One region of the Streptomyces sp. NPDC100445 genome, then DNA from elsewhere that is predicted to be linked to it. Evidence: riboswitches for the same ligand, from Rfam matches in the RefSeq annotation. Region 1 holds a riboswitch; the other holds the start of a gene.
The links. Region 1 has a riboswitch for cyclic di-AMP ahead of ACIQVT_RS22380 (M23 family metallopeptidase). Riboswitches for the same ligand answer to the same signal wherever they lie in the genome.

Region 2: linked by a shared signal. The riboswitch ahead of ACIQVT_RS24375 (M23 family metallopeptidase) and the one ahead of ACIQVT_RS22380 (M23 family metallopeptidase) in region 1 are both predicted to bind cyclic di-AMP.

What each region holds. Positions count from the first base shown of each region.
Region 1 is NZ_JBIVZV010000009.1:229,058-236,662, forward strand. It holds gene ACIQVT_RS22365 (GNAT family N-acetyltransferase) at 1-2,721, opposite strand, end outside; gene ACIQVT_RS22370 (HPr family phosphocarrier protein) at 2,898-3,179, shown strand; gene ACIQVT_RS22375 (GntR family transcriptional regulator) at 3,419-4,105, opposite strand; gene ACIQVT_RS22380 (M23 family metallopeptidase) at 4,327-5,082, opposite strand; cyclic di-AMP (ydaO/yuaA leader) riboswitch at 5,095-5,255, opposite strand; gene ACIQVT_RS22385 (M16 family metallopeptidase) at 5,488-6,876, opposite strand; gene ACIQVT_RS22390 (M16 family metallopeptidase) at 6,873-7,605, opposite strand, start outside.
Region 2 is NZ_JBIVZV010000010.1:326,930-334,534, reverse strand. It holds gene trmB (tRNA (guanosine(46)-N7)-methyltransferase TrmB) at 1-79, shown strand, start outside; gene ACIQVT_RS24385 (PrsW family intramembrane metalloprotease) at 148-1,437, shown strand; gene ACIQVT_RS24380 (aldo/keto reductase) at 1,463-2,413, opposite strand; gene ACIQVT_RS24375 (M23 family metallopeptidase) at 2,492-3,574, opposite strand; cyclic di-AMP (ydaO/yuaA leader) riboswitch at 3,584-3,752, opposite strand; tRNA gene ACIQVT_RS24370 (tRNA-Met) at 4,053-4,126, shown strand; gene ACIQVT_RS24365 (dihydrofolate reductase family protein) at 4,174-5,307, opposite strand; tRNA gene ACIQVT_RS24360 (tRNA-Lys) at 5,596-5,671, opposite strand; gene ACIQVT_RS24355 (amino acid permease) at 5,771-7,354, opposite strand; gene ACIQVT_RS24350 (DEAD/DEAH box helicase) at 7,519-7,605, opposite strand, start outside.

The DNA of each region.
Region 1 (7,605 bases):
AACGCGCAGCAGCAGCTCCTCCAGCGCGGGGGTGTCGACGGGCGTGGAGCCGCGCCAGCCGAACAGCAGCGGCGCGGTGCGGATCGCCCGCACCAGCGAGGCCGCCTCCCGGTCCGTGACCGGGACCAGCCGGTGGGCCATGTCCCCGAGCAGCTCCGAGGCGGCCCCGGCGAGCCCGAAGGACAGCACGGCCCCGGCCGCCGGGTCGATCACGGCCCGTACGACGGTGTCGACCCCGCGCGGCGCCATCCCCTGCACCACCGGCCGCAGCTCCTCCGGCCGCCCGAACAGCTCGGCCAACTCCGCGTACGCGCGGCGCAGTTGCTCCTCGTCCGCGAGGTCCAGGCGTACTCCGCCCAGGTCGGCGCGGTGCCTGAGGTGCGGGGCGGTGGCCTTGAGCGCCACGGGGTAGCCGAGCGCGCGGGCGGCCTCGGCGGCGGCGTCCGGGGTGGGGGCCGGGAGCGCCCGGCGGACGTGGACGCCGTACTTCCCGAGCAGCTCGCAGGTCTCGGCGGCCGGCACCGTCGGACCCTCCCCGCGCGCGAGGAGTTCGCCGATCAGGCGGGCGGCGCCCTTCTCGTCGACGTCGTCGTACTCCGGCACCTTCCCCGGGTCGGTCGCCTCGCGGCGCCACCGCGCGTACTTGACGGCTTCGGAGAGGGCGCGGACGGCGCGCTCGGCGGCGGGGTAGGCGGGGATCAGCCGGGTGCCCTCCGGCGGGGCCGGCGGGACGGCCCCGTCCGTCTCCGTCCGGGTCCGCGCGGCCGGTGCCGCGGGCGGTCGTACTGCGAGCCCCACGGCGGGCCCGGTGCCGTCCTCGGGGCCGGCCGGCCTGCCGGCGGCCCGCGGCGCGGTGCTCGCCGCGGCCGACAGCGCCTCGGCCAGCCCGCCGAGCTCCACGTGCACCACCAGCACCGGCTTGCCCGGCACCGCCGCCGAGGCCGACCGCAGCGCCGCCGCCAGCTCGGCGTCGCCCGGTGACGCCTCCCCGATGGCGGGGATCGCGGTGACGACCACGCAGTCGCAGGTGTCGTCCGCCAGCGCGGCCGACAGCGCCCGGTGGAAGTCCTCCGCCGTCGCCCCGGTCGTCAGGTCCACCGGCCGCGCCGGCCGCAGCCCCTCGGCCAGGCACCGGTCGTACGTCAGCACGCCCAGCGACTCGGAGTTGCCGAGGATGGCCACGCGCGGGCCGGCGGGCAGCGGCTGGCGGGCGAGGAGCAGGCCCGCGTCGACCAGCTCGGTGATCGTGTCGACGCGGATCACCCCGGCCTGCCGGAGCAGCGCGGAGACGGTCGCGTACGGCAGCCGGGTGGCCCGTACCGCGTGTCCCTGCGGCGCCGTCCCGGTGCCCTGGACCACCACCAGCGGCTTGGCCGCCGCCGTCCGCCGGGCGAGGCGGGTGAACTTGCGCGGGTTGCCGATGGACTCCAGGTACATGAGGACGACGTCGGTGTCCGGGTCGTCGTACCAGTACTGGAGGACGTCGTTGCCGGAGACGTCCGCCCGGTTGCCCGCGGAGACGAAGGTGGACACGCCGGTGACTCCGGTGACCCCTCCCCCGCGCCGGTGCAGCCGGGACAGCAGGGCGATGCCGATGGCACCGGACTGGGCGAACATCCCGATCCGGCCGGGGCGGGGCATCTCCGGGGCGAGGGAGGCGTTCAGCCGGACGTCCGGGGCGGTGTTGATGACGCCGAAGGCGTTGGGTCCGATGATCCGCATGCCGTAGGCGCGCGCGGCCCGGACCAGGGCCCGCTGCCGCTCCCGTCCGCCGGGACCGCTCTCGGCGTATCCCGCGGAGAGCACCACGAGTCCCTGGACGCCGTGTTCCCCGCACTCGGCGACCACGGCGGGCACCTGCTCGGCGGGTACGGCGACGACGGCGAGGTCGACGGGCCCCTCGATGTCCCGCACCGACCGGTGCGCGGGCACCCCGTCGACCTCCCCGAGGCCGGCGGGGAAGGCACTGTTGACGGCGTGCAGCCGGCCCGGGTAGCCGGCGTCGCGGATGTTGCCGAGGACGCCGCGGCCCACCCCGCCGGGGACGCGGCCGACGCCGACGACCGCCACGGACCCGGGCGCGAGGAGCCGCCGTACCGAGCGGGCCTCGGCGCGCTGCTCCCGCGCGCGCTGCACGGCCAGCGAACGGTCGGTGGGTTCGAGGCCGAACTCCAGGCGGACCACGCCGTCCTCGAAGCTGCGCCGCTGGGTGTAGCCGGCGTCCGTGAACACCTTGATCATCCTGTTGTTGGCGGGCAGCACCTCGGCGGCGAAGCGCCGGATGCCCCGCTCGCGCGCGACGGCCGCGATGTGCTCCAGCAGGGCGGAGGCCACCCCGCGCCCCTGGTGGGCGTCCTGGACCAGGAAGGCGACCTCGGCCTCGTCGGCGGGGCCCGAGGCCGGCATGCCGTCGGCGCCGATACGGTCGTAGCGTACGGTGGCGATGAACTCGCCGCCGACGGTGGCCGCGAGTCCCACCCGGTCCACGAAGTCGTGGTGCGTGAAGCGGTGCACGTCCTTGGCGGAGAGCCGCGGGTACGGCGCGAAGAAGCGGTAGTACTTGGACTCGTCCGACACCTGCTCGTAGAAGCTGACCAGCCGGTCGGCGTCATCGACGGTGATGGGCCGGATGCGCGCGGTTCCCCCGTCACGCAGCACCACGTCCGCCTCCCAGTGGGCGGGGTACTCGTGCCGGTCCTGCCGGTCCGCCGGGGTCTGCATGGGCCCCAGAGTACGGCTCGCGTACGACAACGGCGCGAGGCAGTCTGTGGGAACGGCACGCCGGACCGAGGCCGCGGTCCGGCGGCACACCGCAGCGGGCGGACGTCCGCTCCGGGCACGCTTCACCATATGGGAAACTGGTCTAGACAACCCTGAGTACTGAAGGGCAGCAACACATGGCTGAGCGCCGCGTCAACGTCGGCTGGGCCGAGGGCCTCCACGCCCGCCCCGCTTCCATCTTCGTCCGAGCCGCCACGGCCACAGGCGTCCCGGTCACCATCGCCAAGGCCGGGGGCGACCCCGTCAACGCGGCGTCCATGCTGGCCGTCCTGGGCCTGGGCGCCCAGGGCGGTGAGGAGATCGTCCTCGCCTCCGACGCGGAGGGCGCGGACGCCGCCCTGGACCGGCTTGCCAAGCTGGTCGCCGAGGGCCTGGACGAGCTGCCCGAGACCGTCTGAGCGACACCGCGCGGAGCGACGGAGCCGCGCCCCCCTTTCCGGGGGGCGCGGCTCCGTCGTTTCGGTGCCCGAGAGCGCGGTTCGCGGATTCCGCGGTTCTACCGCACACCGCGCACGCCATTCGGTCGCTTTACGGGCCGCCGCGCGCCGACACCGCCCCGAGAATTGCGGCGGCGCTGAATTCGGGCAGCGAAAAGCACCCTCCCGGGAATACCTCACCTTTGTATACGGTGCCCGCGTTAATTGCGCGGGCCCGTCATGTTTACGGTTCGTTGCGAGGTCCTCACACGCTCCGGCGTGCCGGGCGGACGCAGCCGATGGCCGCCGGCGGCGCGCTCGGTGTGCAGCGCCGTGAGCGCCCGCGCGCGCTCGCCGTCCCCGCGCGCCACCGCGTCCACGATCGCCCCGTGCTCCGCCCACGACTCCACCGGGCCGAGCGGCGCCACCACCGCGTACATCCAGGCGATCTTGTGCCGCAGCTGGGTGAGCATCGAGGTCAGCGAGGGACTGCCGGAGGCCTGGGCGAGCGTCTCGTGGAACCAGCCGCCCAGCGCGCGCAGATCCTCGCCGCCGCCCCTCCTCGCCCGGTCCTGCCCCAGGCGGACCAGTCCGCGCAGCACCTTCAGATGGGCCTCGGTGCGCCGCTGTGCGGCCCGGGCGGCCCCCAGCGGCTCCAGCAGCGTCCGCATCTCCAGCAGGTCGGCGGCCTCCTGCTCGGTCGGCTCGGCCACACACGCGCCCGCGTGCCGGCGGGTCACCACGAACCCCTCCGCCTCCAGGGTCCGCAGGGCCTCGCGGACGGGGACGCGCGAGACGCCGTAGCGACGGGCCAGGACTTCCTCGGTGAGGCGGCTGCCGCGCTCGTAGACACCGGCGACGATGTCGTCCCGGACAGCGGTGCACACCGAGTGCGCCGGAATACGCATGACCGACCTCCGCCTTAATTCCCGTGAAACGCCGACGATGGACGTGTGTTCCCGTGACTCTATTCCAATGGGCCTGAATTTCCGACGGCAGGACGTCATCCATGGATATTTTTTGGTCAGCGGGCCGGCGGATCGGCGGAAAACGGGGGGCTCGGAGAAAACACGAGGACCCCGGCTCGGTGAGCCGGGGTCTGGCGAAGGCTGTGCGGGCTTTTGTCCGGTCAGACGTTCACGCCGTGCTTGCGGAGGTAGGCGACCGGGTCGACGTCCGAGCCGTAGTCCGGGGTCGTACGGGCCTCGAAGTGCAGGTGCGGGCCGGTGACGTGACCGGTCGCGCCCGACAGGCCGATCTGCTGGCCGGGGACGACCTTCTGGCCCGCCGTGACGGCGATGGAGGACAGGTGGCCGTACTGGGTGTACATGCCGTCGGCCATCCGGATCACGATCTGGTTGCCGTACGCGCCGCCCCAGCCCGTGGAAACGACCGTGCCGGCGCCCACCGCGTGGACGGAGGTGCCGCTGGCCGCGTGGAAGTCGACGCCGGTGTGCGCGCCGGAGGACCACAGGGAGCTGCTGGCCTGGTAGCCCGTGGAGACGTAGGACTGCGCTATCGGGAGGACGAAGGCGTTCAGCCGCTTGCGCTCGGCATCGCGGGCGGCGCGGATCCGGGCCTCGTGGACCTCCTGGGCCCGCTCGGCGGCGGCCTTCTGCGCGGCCTCCTCGGCGGCCTTGCGCTCGGCTGCCTGCTGCTGGGCGGCGGCCTGCGCGTCGATCTGCTCGGCGACGTCGTCGTTCACGGTGAGGACCGGGGTGAGGCCGGTCTGCTCCACGGAAGCGTCGGCGGCGAGCGCCGGGGAGGCGGCGAGGGTACCGATGACACCCGTGGTGGTGAGGGCCGCGACACCGGCCGCCTGAGCGGTGGTGCGCTTGACCCGGCCGGGCTTGCGATGCTTCCCGGCGGCGCACATGAACGCCATGAAGTGGCTGGTCCTTTCCTTCCCTCTCGCCTACCGGGTTAGCTGACGGGTTCGGAGCAGGAAGGTCTCCTACGGGCCCCCTCGCTCGCGCGCGGGCGCCCGATTCACCCCAGGGACGATGGGTCCCCGGCTCCCCTGGCTCGCGCCGTACGGGGACTCGGCGATGGCTGTCCGGTGCCGCTGGTGCGGCGCACTGCCTGACGAACAGCCCGCATGACGGTACGGCGGCGTGCGCGCCGTCCTCAAACAGATCCGCGTTTTTGTAGCGCATCCCACAGGGCAGACAGGCAACGTCCGCCCCAAAACGGGCATCTGAGGGAACGAGTGGAACGGCGGGGGCCCTGACGACCCGTAGGTCGGCAGGGCCCCCGCGCGCGTGCGCCGCCGTCGTGTCCGCCGGTGCGTCTACTCCGCGGCCACGACGCTGACTTCGCCGATGCCGAGCGCCTCGACCGGTGCCTTGATCGCCGCGGCGTCACCGACGAGGACCGTCACCAGGCGGTCCACCGGGAAGGCGTTCACGACGGCCGCCGTGGCCTCCACCGTGCCCGTGGCGGCCAGCCGCTGATAGAGCGTCGCCTGGAAATCGTCGGGCAGGTGCTGCTCGACCTGGTCGGCCAGGGTGCCCGCGACGGCCGCCGCCGTCTCGTACTTCAACGGCGCCACGCCGACCAGGTTCTGCACGGCGACGTCCCGCTCCGCGTCGGTCAGGCCCTCCGCCGCGAGCGTGCGCAGCACCTTCCACAGGTCGTCCAGCGCGGGGCCGGTGTTCGGCGTGTCCACCGAACCGCTGATGGCGAGCATCGCCGCCCCCGTGCCGTCCGGCGCCGAGCGCAGCACCTGCCCGAAGGCACGCACCCCGTAGGTGTAGCCCTTCTCCTCGCGCAGGACGCGGTCCAGGCGGGAGGTGAGCGTGCCGCCGAGGCAGTAGGTGCCGAGCACCTGGGCGGGCCAGACGCGGTCGTGCCGGTCGGCTCCGACGCGGCCGATGAGCAGCTGCGTCTGGACGGCGCCGGGCCGGTCCACGATGATCACGCGCCCCGTGTCGTCGGCGGTCACCGGCGGCACCGGCCGCGGCTCGCCCGGCGTGCCGGTCCAGGCGCCCAGGGTTTCGGCGAGCAGCTCGTCCAGGTCGACGCCGGTCAGGTCGCCGACGACGACCGCGGTGGCCGTGGCGGGCCGCACATGACGGTCGTAGAACGCGCGGACGGACGCCGCGTCGATCTTCCCGACCGTCTCCTCGGTGCCCTGGCGCGGGCGGGACATGCGCGAGGTCGCCGGGAACAGCTCCCGGGAGAGCTCCTTCGCGGCCCGGCGGGCCGGGCTGGCCAGCTCGTGCGGGATCTCGTCCAGGCGGTTGCGGACCAGCCGCTCGACCTCGCTCTCGGCGAAGGCGGGCGCCCGCAGGGCGTCGGCGAGCAGGCCGAGGCCCTTGGCCAGGCGGGAGGCCGGGACCTCCAGGCCGAGCCGGACGCCGGGGTGGTCGGCGTGCGCGTCGAGCGTGGCGCCCGCGCGCTCCAGCTCGGCGGCGAACTCCTCCGCCGAGTGCCGGTCGGTGCCCTCGGAGAAGGCCCGCGCCATGATCGTGGCGACGCCGTCCAGACCGGCCGGCTCGGCTTCCAGCGGTGCGTCCAGCAGCACCTCGACGGCGACGACCTGCTGGCCGGGCCGGTGGCAGCGCAGCACCGTCAGGCCGTTGCCGAGGGCGGTGCGCTCCGGCGCCGGGAACGCCCAGGGCCTGGCCTCGCCGGGCTGCGGCTGGGGGTGGAACTCCATGGTGGCGAGCTCGGTCACTTGGCCGTCTCCTCGTTCTCGGTCTCGTCGCGGCCCGCCTCTACGGTCGCTTCCTGCTCCGGGTCCTCGGGGACCCCGGCGTCCAAGGTGGCCTCCGGGGACTTCGGCTCGTAGACGAGGACCGCGCGGTTGTCGGGGCGCAGGCGGGCCCGGGCGACGTCCCGCACCTCCTCCGGGGTCACCTCCAGGACGCGCTCGACGGCGGTCAGGGCGAGCTGCGGGTCGCCGAACAGAACGGCGAAGCGGCACAGTTCGTCGGCGCGGCCCGCGACCGTGCCGAGCCGGTCCAGCCACTCGCGCTCCAGCTGGGCCTGCGCGCGTTCCATCTCCTCCGGCGTGGGGCCCTCCTCGGCGAACCGGGCCAGCTCCTCGTCGATGGCGGCCTCGATGACCGGCACCTCGACATCACCGGAGGTCTTCACGTCAAGCCAGCCCATGGAGGGCGCGCCGGCCAGACGCAGCAGGCCGAAGCCGGCCGCGACGGCCGTACGGTCGCGGCGCACCAGCCGGTTGTACAGCCGGGAGGACTCGCCGCCGCCGAGGACGGTCAGGGCCAGGTCGGCCGCGTCGCACGCGCGCGTGCCGTCGTGCGGCAGCCGGTAGGCGGCCATCAGGGCGCGCGCCGGCACCTCCTCCACGACGACCTCGCGCAGCTGTTCGCCGAGGACGTCCGGCAGGGAACCGTCGCGGGGCTCGGGCTTGCCGTCGTGGGAGGCGATGGAGCCGAAG
Region 2 (7,605 bases), on a different contig from region 1:
TTTCGAGGGTCAGGGACTGGACAAGGGTCACGTGGTGAACGACCTGCTGTTCCGGCGCGTACCGCACCGGGAGCGTTGAGCCCGGTCCGCGCACCGGACCGGCAATCCGCTCCTGCCCCTCGTCCCGACACCGTTAGGGTCGATGCCGTGGCCACCAGTCCCCCGTTCCCGACGCGTCCCCCGAGCCCCGGCGACGGTGTGCTCCGCCATCCGCACTGGTGGCAGCGCAGGTGGGTGCGGTACGGGGCGCTGAGCACGCTGCTGGCGCTGTCGGGGCTGGTCATCCTGGCGCTGGTGCGACGCCAGACCGGCACCGAGGGCTTCGTCGTCGGGCTGGGGCTGGCCGTGCTGCCCGTGCCCTGGCTGATAGCCGCGTTCCGGTGGCTGGACCGGGTGGAGCCGGGCCCCTGGCGGAACCTGGTGTTCGCCTTCGCCTGGGGGGCGTGCGCGGCGGCGCTGATAGCCATCGTCGCCAACAGTTTCGCCACCCGCTGGATCGCCACCTCGACCGCGGACCCGGCCGGCGCCGACACCCTCGGGGCGACGGTGATAGCGCCGATCGTGGAGGAGTCCGCGAAGGCCGCGGCCGTCCTGCTGGTCTTCCTGTTCCGCAGACGCCACTTCACCGGGATCGTGGACGGCGTGGTGATAGCGGGGATCACCGCCACCGGCTTCGCGTTCACCGAGAACATCCTGTACCTCGGCACGGCGTTCGGCACCGACCAGCTCACCGGCGACCGCGGCATCGCCTCGGTCACCGCCGCCACCTTCTTCGTGCGCATCGTGATGTCGCCGTTCGCGCACCCCCTGTTCACGGTCCTCACCGGCATCGGCTTCGGCGCCGCCGCGCTGTCCGCCGAGCGGCAGCACGTGCGCCGGGCCCTGCTGCCGCTCGGCGGGCTGCTGCTCGCGATGGGCATGCACGCCTTCTGGAACGGCTCCGCCACGTTCGGCCGGTACGGGTTCTTCGCCGTCTACGCCGCCTTCATGCTGCCCGCGTTCGGGCTGCTGACCTGGCTGGCGGTCTGGACGCGGCAGCGGGAGCTGCGGACGGTGCGCGCGGAGCTCCCCGCGTACGTGCTGGCCGGGTGGCTGGGCCCGGGCGAGCCGTTCGCGCTCGGCTCGATGCGGGCGCGGCGGATGGCCCGGGACTACGCCCGGCACCACTTCGGCCGCCCGGCGGCGCGGGACGTCGCGCGGTACGAGGCGTGCGCCACCTCGCTGGCGTTCCTGCGACACCGGGGGCGCGCGGGGCGGGCCGGGGCCGACTTCGTCGTACGGGAGCGGGAGCTGCTGGACGAACTGTGGCGGCTCAGGGAACCGGCGCGGCCGGCACTGGAGTACGCGGCGCGGGCCGCCGCTCCGCCCCGGCCGGTGTACGCGCCCGCGCCGCCGTACTGGCACGGCGCGCCGGCGTACAACCCGTACCGGACCTGACCGGGGCGGAGCCGCGGGCCGTGGCCTAGGCGGGGGCGGAGGCGGTGGTCAGGGCGGCCAGCTCCTCGTCGGACAGCTTCAGGTCGGCCAGGCCCAGCAGCGCCGGGAGCTGTTCCACGGTGCGGGCCGAGGCGATCGGGGCCGCGACGGTCGGCTGGGCGGCCAGCCAGGCCAGGGCGACCGTGGCGAGCGGAACCTCGTGCGCGGCGGCGATGTCGTCCAGGGCCGCCAGAACGCGCCGGCCGTTCTCGGAGTCCGCGTACTTCTGGGCCGTACCGGCGCGGGCGCTGTCGACGGTCGTACCGGGGCGGTACTTGCCGGTGAGGAAGCCCGCGGCGAGGGAGAAGTACGGGACGGCGGCCAGGTTCTCGCGGGCGGCGAGGTCCTGGAGCGGGCCCTCGTACGTGTCGCGGGAGACCAGGTTGTAGTGGGGCTGGAGGGCGACGTAGCGGGCCAGGCCCTCGCGGTCGGAGTGGTCGAGGGAGGCCCGCAGGCGCTCGGGGCTGATGTTGGAGGCGGCGATGTGCCGGACCTTACCCGCCTTCACCAGGTCGTCGAGGGCGCCGATGATCTCCTCGACCGGCACCTCGGGCTGGTCGAAGTGGGTGTAGTAGAGGTCGATGCGGTCGGTGTCCAGCCGGCGCAGCGAGGCGTCGGCGGCGGCCTTGATGTTGGCCGCGGACAGGCCCCGGTACTCGGGGTGCTGGCTGACCTTGGTGGCGATGACGACGTCGTCGCGGTTGCCGCGGGCCTTGACCCACCTGCCGATGATCGTCTCCGACTCCCCGCCCCGGTTGCCCTCGATCCAGGCGGAGTAGGAGTCGGCGGTGTCGACGAAGTTGCCGCCGACGGCCGCGTAGGCGTCGAGGACGGCGAAGGAGGTCTGCTCGTCGGCGGTCCAGCCGAAGACGTTGCCACCGAGGGCGAGCGGGAAGACCCGGAGGTCGGAGGAGCCGAGTGTGCGCGGTGATGTCAGTGAGGTCATACGTCACTACAACGCCGGCGGCGGGAGATCACATCCCGGGGCCGGCGCCGAGTTCCCGCGGGATGCCGCTCAGGGGGTGAGGCCCTTGCCCCGCAGCCAGGTCATCGGGTCGGTGCCGGTGGCCTGGCCGCCGGGGTGGACCTCCAGGTGCAGGTGCGGGCCGGTGACGTTGCCGGTGGCGCCGACGCGGCCGATGACCTCGCCGGTGGTGACCTTCTGGCCGGCCGTGACGTTGATCGAGGACTGGTGGCAGAACCACAGCTCGGTGCCGTCGTCGAGGGTGAGGACCGTCCGGTAGCCGTAGGAGCCGGCCCAGCCCGCCTCGGTGACCGTGCCGCCGTGGATCGCCTTGATGAGCGTGCCGGTGGGGGCGGCGAAGTCGAGGCCGGTGTGGTGGCCGGAGGACCACATGCTGCCGGCCTCGCCGAACGTCGAGGTGATCGTGTACGAGGAGGTGGGCAGCGTGTACTGCCCGGCGAGCTTCGCCTGCTCGGCCCGGCGCTTCTCCTCGGCCAGCTTCGCGGCCTTCTTCGCCGCCTCCTTCTCGGCGGCGGCCTCGGCCTTGCTCTTGGCCTCGGCCGCGTGCGCGGCGGCTTCCTCCTCGGCCCGGGCGGCGCCGGCCGCGCTCTGCCGCTCGGCGCTGGCGAGCGCGGCGGCGGTGGCCCTGCTCTCGGCCTGGCCCTGCTGCCGCTCGGCCTGGGCCAGGATCCGGGTGCGCAGGGCCTCGCCCGCGTCGGTGCCCGCGTGGTCGTCGGCGACGCCGACAGCGCTGAGCGCGGTCGTGGCCGTGGCCGTCTCCGGCGCCTCGGTGGCGGTGCCGCCGAAGAGGGAGCCGACGGAAGGCATCTCCGGCAGGTCGGGCAGGTCGGGCAGGGAGATGGAGACCGGCGGCTTGCCCGTGTTGGCGCTGGCCATGCCGCCGGCGCCGACCGCGGCGATCACGCCGACGCCGAGGACGGTGGAGCTGCGCGCGAAGCCGCCGCGCTGCTTGGCGACGCGGTGCCGGCCGCGGACCGGGACGACGGAGTCCTCGGTGGGGTTCCACTCCTCCCAGGGGCCCTCGTCGGCCCGGCGGTCGCCGTAGCCGAAGGTCTCGCCCTCGCGCTGGGCGGGCGGGAACGGGGTGCTGGGGGCAGGCCGGTTGGACGCCACGCGGGCGCGCTCCTTTCCTTCCGCCGCCTACCGGGTTAGCTGACGGGTTCGGAGCGGGAAGGTCTCCTACGCGCGTATACCGGGCGTGGACCCGCATGGGTTCCACGGCGGCATTCGCGAGATTCACCCCAGGGTGGTGGTTCCCCGGTTCCCTTGCGGGATTCGGCGCGTGCGCACGGAGCCGTCGCTGGTGACGGCTGGGACGACCGCGCTGCGTTATCGAACGTTAATAGACCTGCCAGTCACTTTCCAAGCCGTCTCGTCTTGATCGTTGACGTTTCCGTCCGGGGATCAATCGGTCAAGATGCCTGCACAACGGGCGAGTTGGCCGAGGTACAGGAGTCACTCGCACGTTTGATGGTGACTCGGTCGTCATCGCACAGCTCCCCCGTCATCACTCAGAGCGACGACGACAGGGGGGCGCGGGGAACCGATGTGCATCGCACCCCGTGGATGGCGTACAGTAGAGACACAACGACGCGGGGTGGAGCAGCTCGGTAGCTCGCTGGGCTCATAACCCAGAGGTCGCAGGTTCAAATCCTGTCCCCGCTACTGAAGACTCAGGGCCGGAATCCATTGGATTCCGGCCCTGAGTGCTGTCAGGCGAGCAGATGCCCGTTCGGCGCCTTGGCCAGCGCCTCCAGCTCCGGCAGTACGACGACCCGGGCGCCCGCGCCGGTCAGCACACCCGAGCCGTCGGCGCCCGCGACGAACGTGTCGGGCTCGCGCCACGCCGTGACCACCCGGCGCACCCCGGCGCGCAGGATCAGCTCGGCGCAGGGCGTGGGCCGCGAGGCGCGGCGGGCGCACGGTTCGAGGCTGCTGTAGACCGTGGCGCCGGGCAGGCGCGGGTCGGCCGGGTCGGTCTTCGCGAGGGCCGCCTCCTCCGCGTGGACCAGGGCGTCGTCGCCCTCCCGGGAGTGGCCCCGGGCCAGCTCCGTACCGTCCGCGGCGACCACGACCGCGCCCACGCTGAAGGCGGTCCGGGACGGCGGGCACAGCGCGGCCAGCTCGCAGGCGGCGCGCAGCCAGTGGCGGTCGGCGGGGACGGGGACCGGGCCGGCGCCGGGAGCCGTGGGCTCGTAGCGCATCAGGACGACGTCCTCGATGCGCCGGGTGTCGGTCAGACGCAGGCGACCGCCCTGGTAGGCGCCGGGGCCGAACAGGCGCGGGGCCGCGGGGTCGCCGACGAGGAGCGGGGCGAGGACGAGCTGGAGTTCGTCGGCGAGGTCCTGCCGGAGCAGCTGCGTGTGGACCTGCCCGCCGCCCTCGACCATCAGGCGCCCCACGCCCCGCACGTCGTGCAGGTGCTCCAGCAGGGCCCGCCAGTCCAGCGCGGGCCCGAGCGGTACGACGTCGGCGGTGCCGCCGAGGAGACGGGCGGCCCGGGCGGCGCCGTCGTCGGTGGTGTAGACGAGTTTGTCGCCGCCGGTGTGCCAGAAGTGGGCGCCGGGGTCCAGGTCGCCGGAGGCCGTGACGGTGACCTTCAGCGGATACGCCGGCCGACCTGCCGCGACCCGGGCCGCGCGCCGCTCGGCGGAGTTGACCAGCAGGCGCGGGTTGTCGGCGCGGATCGTGCCGGCGCCGATCAGGATGGCGTCGACGGAGGCCCGTACCGCGTCGACCCGGTCGAAGTCGGCCGGCCCGGACAGCAGCAGCCGTTCCGGGCCGGTGTCGTCCAGGTAGCCGTCGAGGGAGACGGCGGCGGACAGCAGTACGTACGGCAGGGGCATCGGCGCACTCCCTCACGGCGGCCCGTGGACCGGCCGAAGTCATGGTTCACATCCCAGCGAACCTACCCCGGCGGCACGCCGCCCCACTTCCCGCCGCCCGCTCGGTCCTCCCGCACGCGGCGACGCGGGCGACGAGTTCACGCGTCAGCGGCGCACCGCCGCTCGAAGCGCTCCCGACGCGGTGGTTCGGGTCGCGGCGACGACCCGGGAACGCGGCAGCGCCCGGGCCGGGGGTGGCCCGGGCCGGGCGCTGGGGCCAGGTCAGGGGGGTGAAACCCTGCCTGGTGGTGGTAGGCCCTGTGGGACTCGAACCCACAACCAATGGATTAAAAGTCCACTGCTCTGCCAATTGAGCTAAGGGCCCAGGCGATGTTGCCTGTCCGAGCATAGCCGGAGGAGGCCGGGTCTCCGATCGGGTATCGGGGACACGGCCGTGTCGGCGGGGCGGGAGTGCGCGGGATCGTCACTTATCGGCCGGGATGGGGGTGTCGGTGGGCGCCAGGAACCAGTGGCGGGCCGACGCCAGCCACCAGGTGGTGGCGAAGCCGAGGACGGCCAGGACGGCGACCGGGGCGTAGTTGAAGGTGCTCCAGGTGACCGGCGAGACCTGCGGGAGCATGAAGAGGACGGTGATCGCCACCACCCAGCTCACCGAGACGATCCCGACGGGGCGTGACCACCGGCCCAGTTGCCAGGGGCCGGGCGTGAAGGCGGCGCCCTTGCGGACGCGCAGGAACGTCGGGATGACGTACGCGATGTACAGGCCGATGACCGCGATGGACGTCACCGCCGCGTACGCGGTCGTGTTGATGAGGTAGGGCAGGCCGAGGGCCAGGGCGCCGAGCGCGGCCAGCCAGACCGCCGCCACGGGGGTGCGGGTGCGCGGGCTGACCGTGTGCCAGACCCGGGAGAAGGGCAGCGCGCCGTCCCGCGAGAAGGCGTAGATCATGCGGCTGTTGGCGGTGACGGACGCCATGCCGCAGAAGAGCTGGGCGCCGATGACGACCAGCAGCAGGAGCTTGCCGGCCGTGGCGCCGAGGGCGTCCAGGAGGATCTGGGCGGGCGGGGCGCCGGTGGGGGAGGCGAGTTCCGCGTCGTAGGACTGGATGGCGAAGGTGAAACCGAGGAGGAGGACGAACCCGGCGATCCAGGACGTCCAGATCGCGCGGACGATGCCCCGGGGGCCCGCCGTGGCCGCGTCGTGGGTCTCCTCGGTCATGTGGGCGGAGGCGTCGTAGCCGGTGAAGGTGTACTGGGCCATCAGCAGGCCCAGCAGGACCACGTACGGGCCGCTGCTCCAGCCCGTCCGGTTGACGAACTCGGTGAGGACGAACGCCGGTGACCGGTGGTGGTCGGGCACGAGGGCGAGCGCGCCGACGATGAGCGTCACCCCGAGCACGTGCCACCACACGCTCACGCCGTTCAGGAACGCGACGATCCGCACGCCGAAGGTGTTCAGCAGGCCGTGCAGGACCAGGATCGCGGCGAACAGCGCCACCGTGCGGCCCGGGCTCACCCGGAAGCCGAACTGGAGGTTCAGGTAGGCGCCGAGGAAGGAGGCCGCGCCGAAGTCGACGCCCGCGGTCACCGCCACCTGGCCCAGCACGTTGAACCAGCCGGTGAACCACGCCCAGGCCGCCGCCGAACGCGGGGGCGCCAGGCGGTGGGACCAGAAGTACAGGCCGGCCGAGGTGGGGTAGGCCGAGCAGATCTCGGCCATCGCCAGGCCCACGGACAGCGTCATCAGGCCGACCACCACCCAGCCCCAGGTGATCACGACGGGCCCGCCGGTGGTCATGCCGAACAGGTAGAGGGTCAGGCAGCCGGAGAGGACCGAGATGATCGTGAAGGAGACGGCGTAGTTGGAGAACGCCGACATCCGGCGGGCCAGGACCTGGGTGTATCCCAGCTCGGCCAGCCGTTCCTCGTCCGACAGGCCGGTCTGGGCGGGTGTGCCGGGCGGGGCGGGCGCCTCGGACAGGCCGGACCGGCCGGGCGCCTTCCGCGGTTCACCCGCGCCGTCGCCCGCTCTCACGTCATCTGTCATGCCCCCAGCAATGCCCTGCGCGGGGGCGCGGCATGCGCCGGGCGGGGCCCGTGGCCGGGTGGAGGCGCCGCGCCGGTGCGGCGGGCGCTGGGCGCTGCGGCCCGGGAAAGCGGGAAGGGCCCCTACGACCGGAGTCGTAGGGGCCCTTCTCGTCTCACTGGATGTCAGCTGTTGCGCTTCCAGCGCGGCTTGTCCTCGCGGCGCCCGAAGGAGCCGGTGCCACGGTGGTCGTCACGACGGCCGTTGGGGCG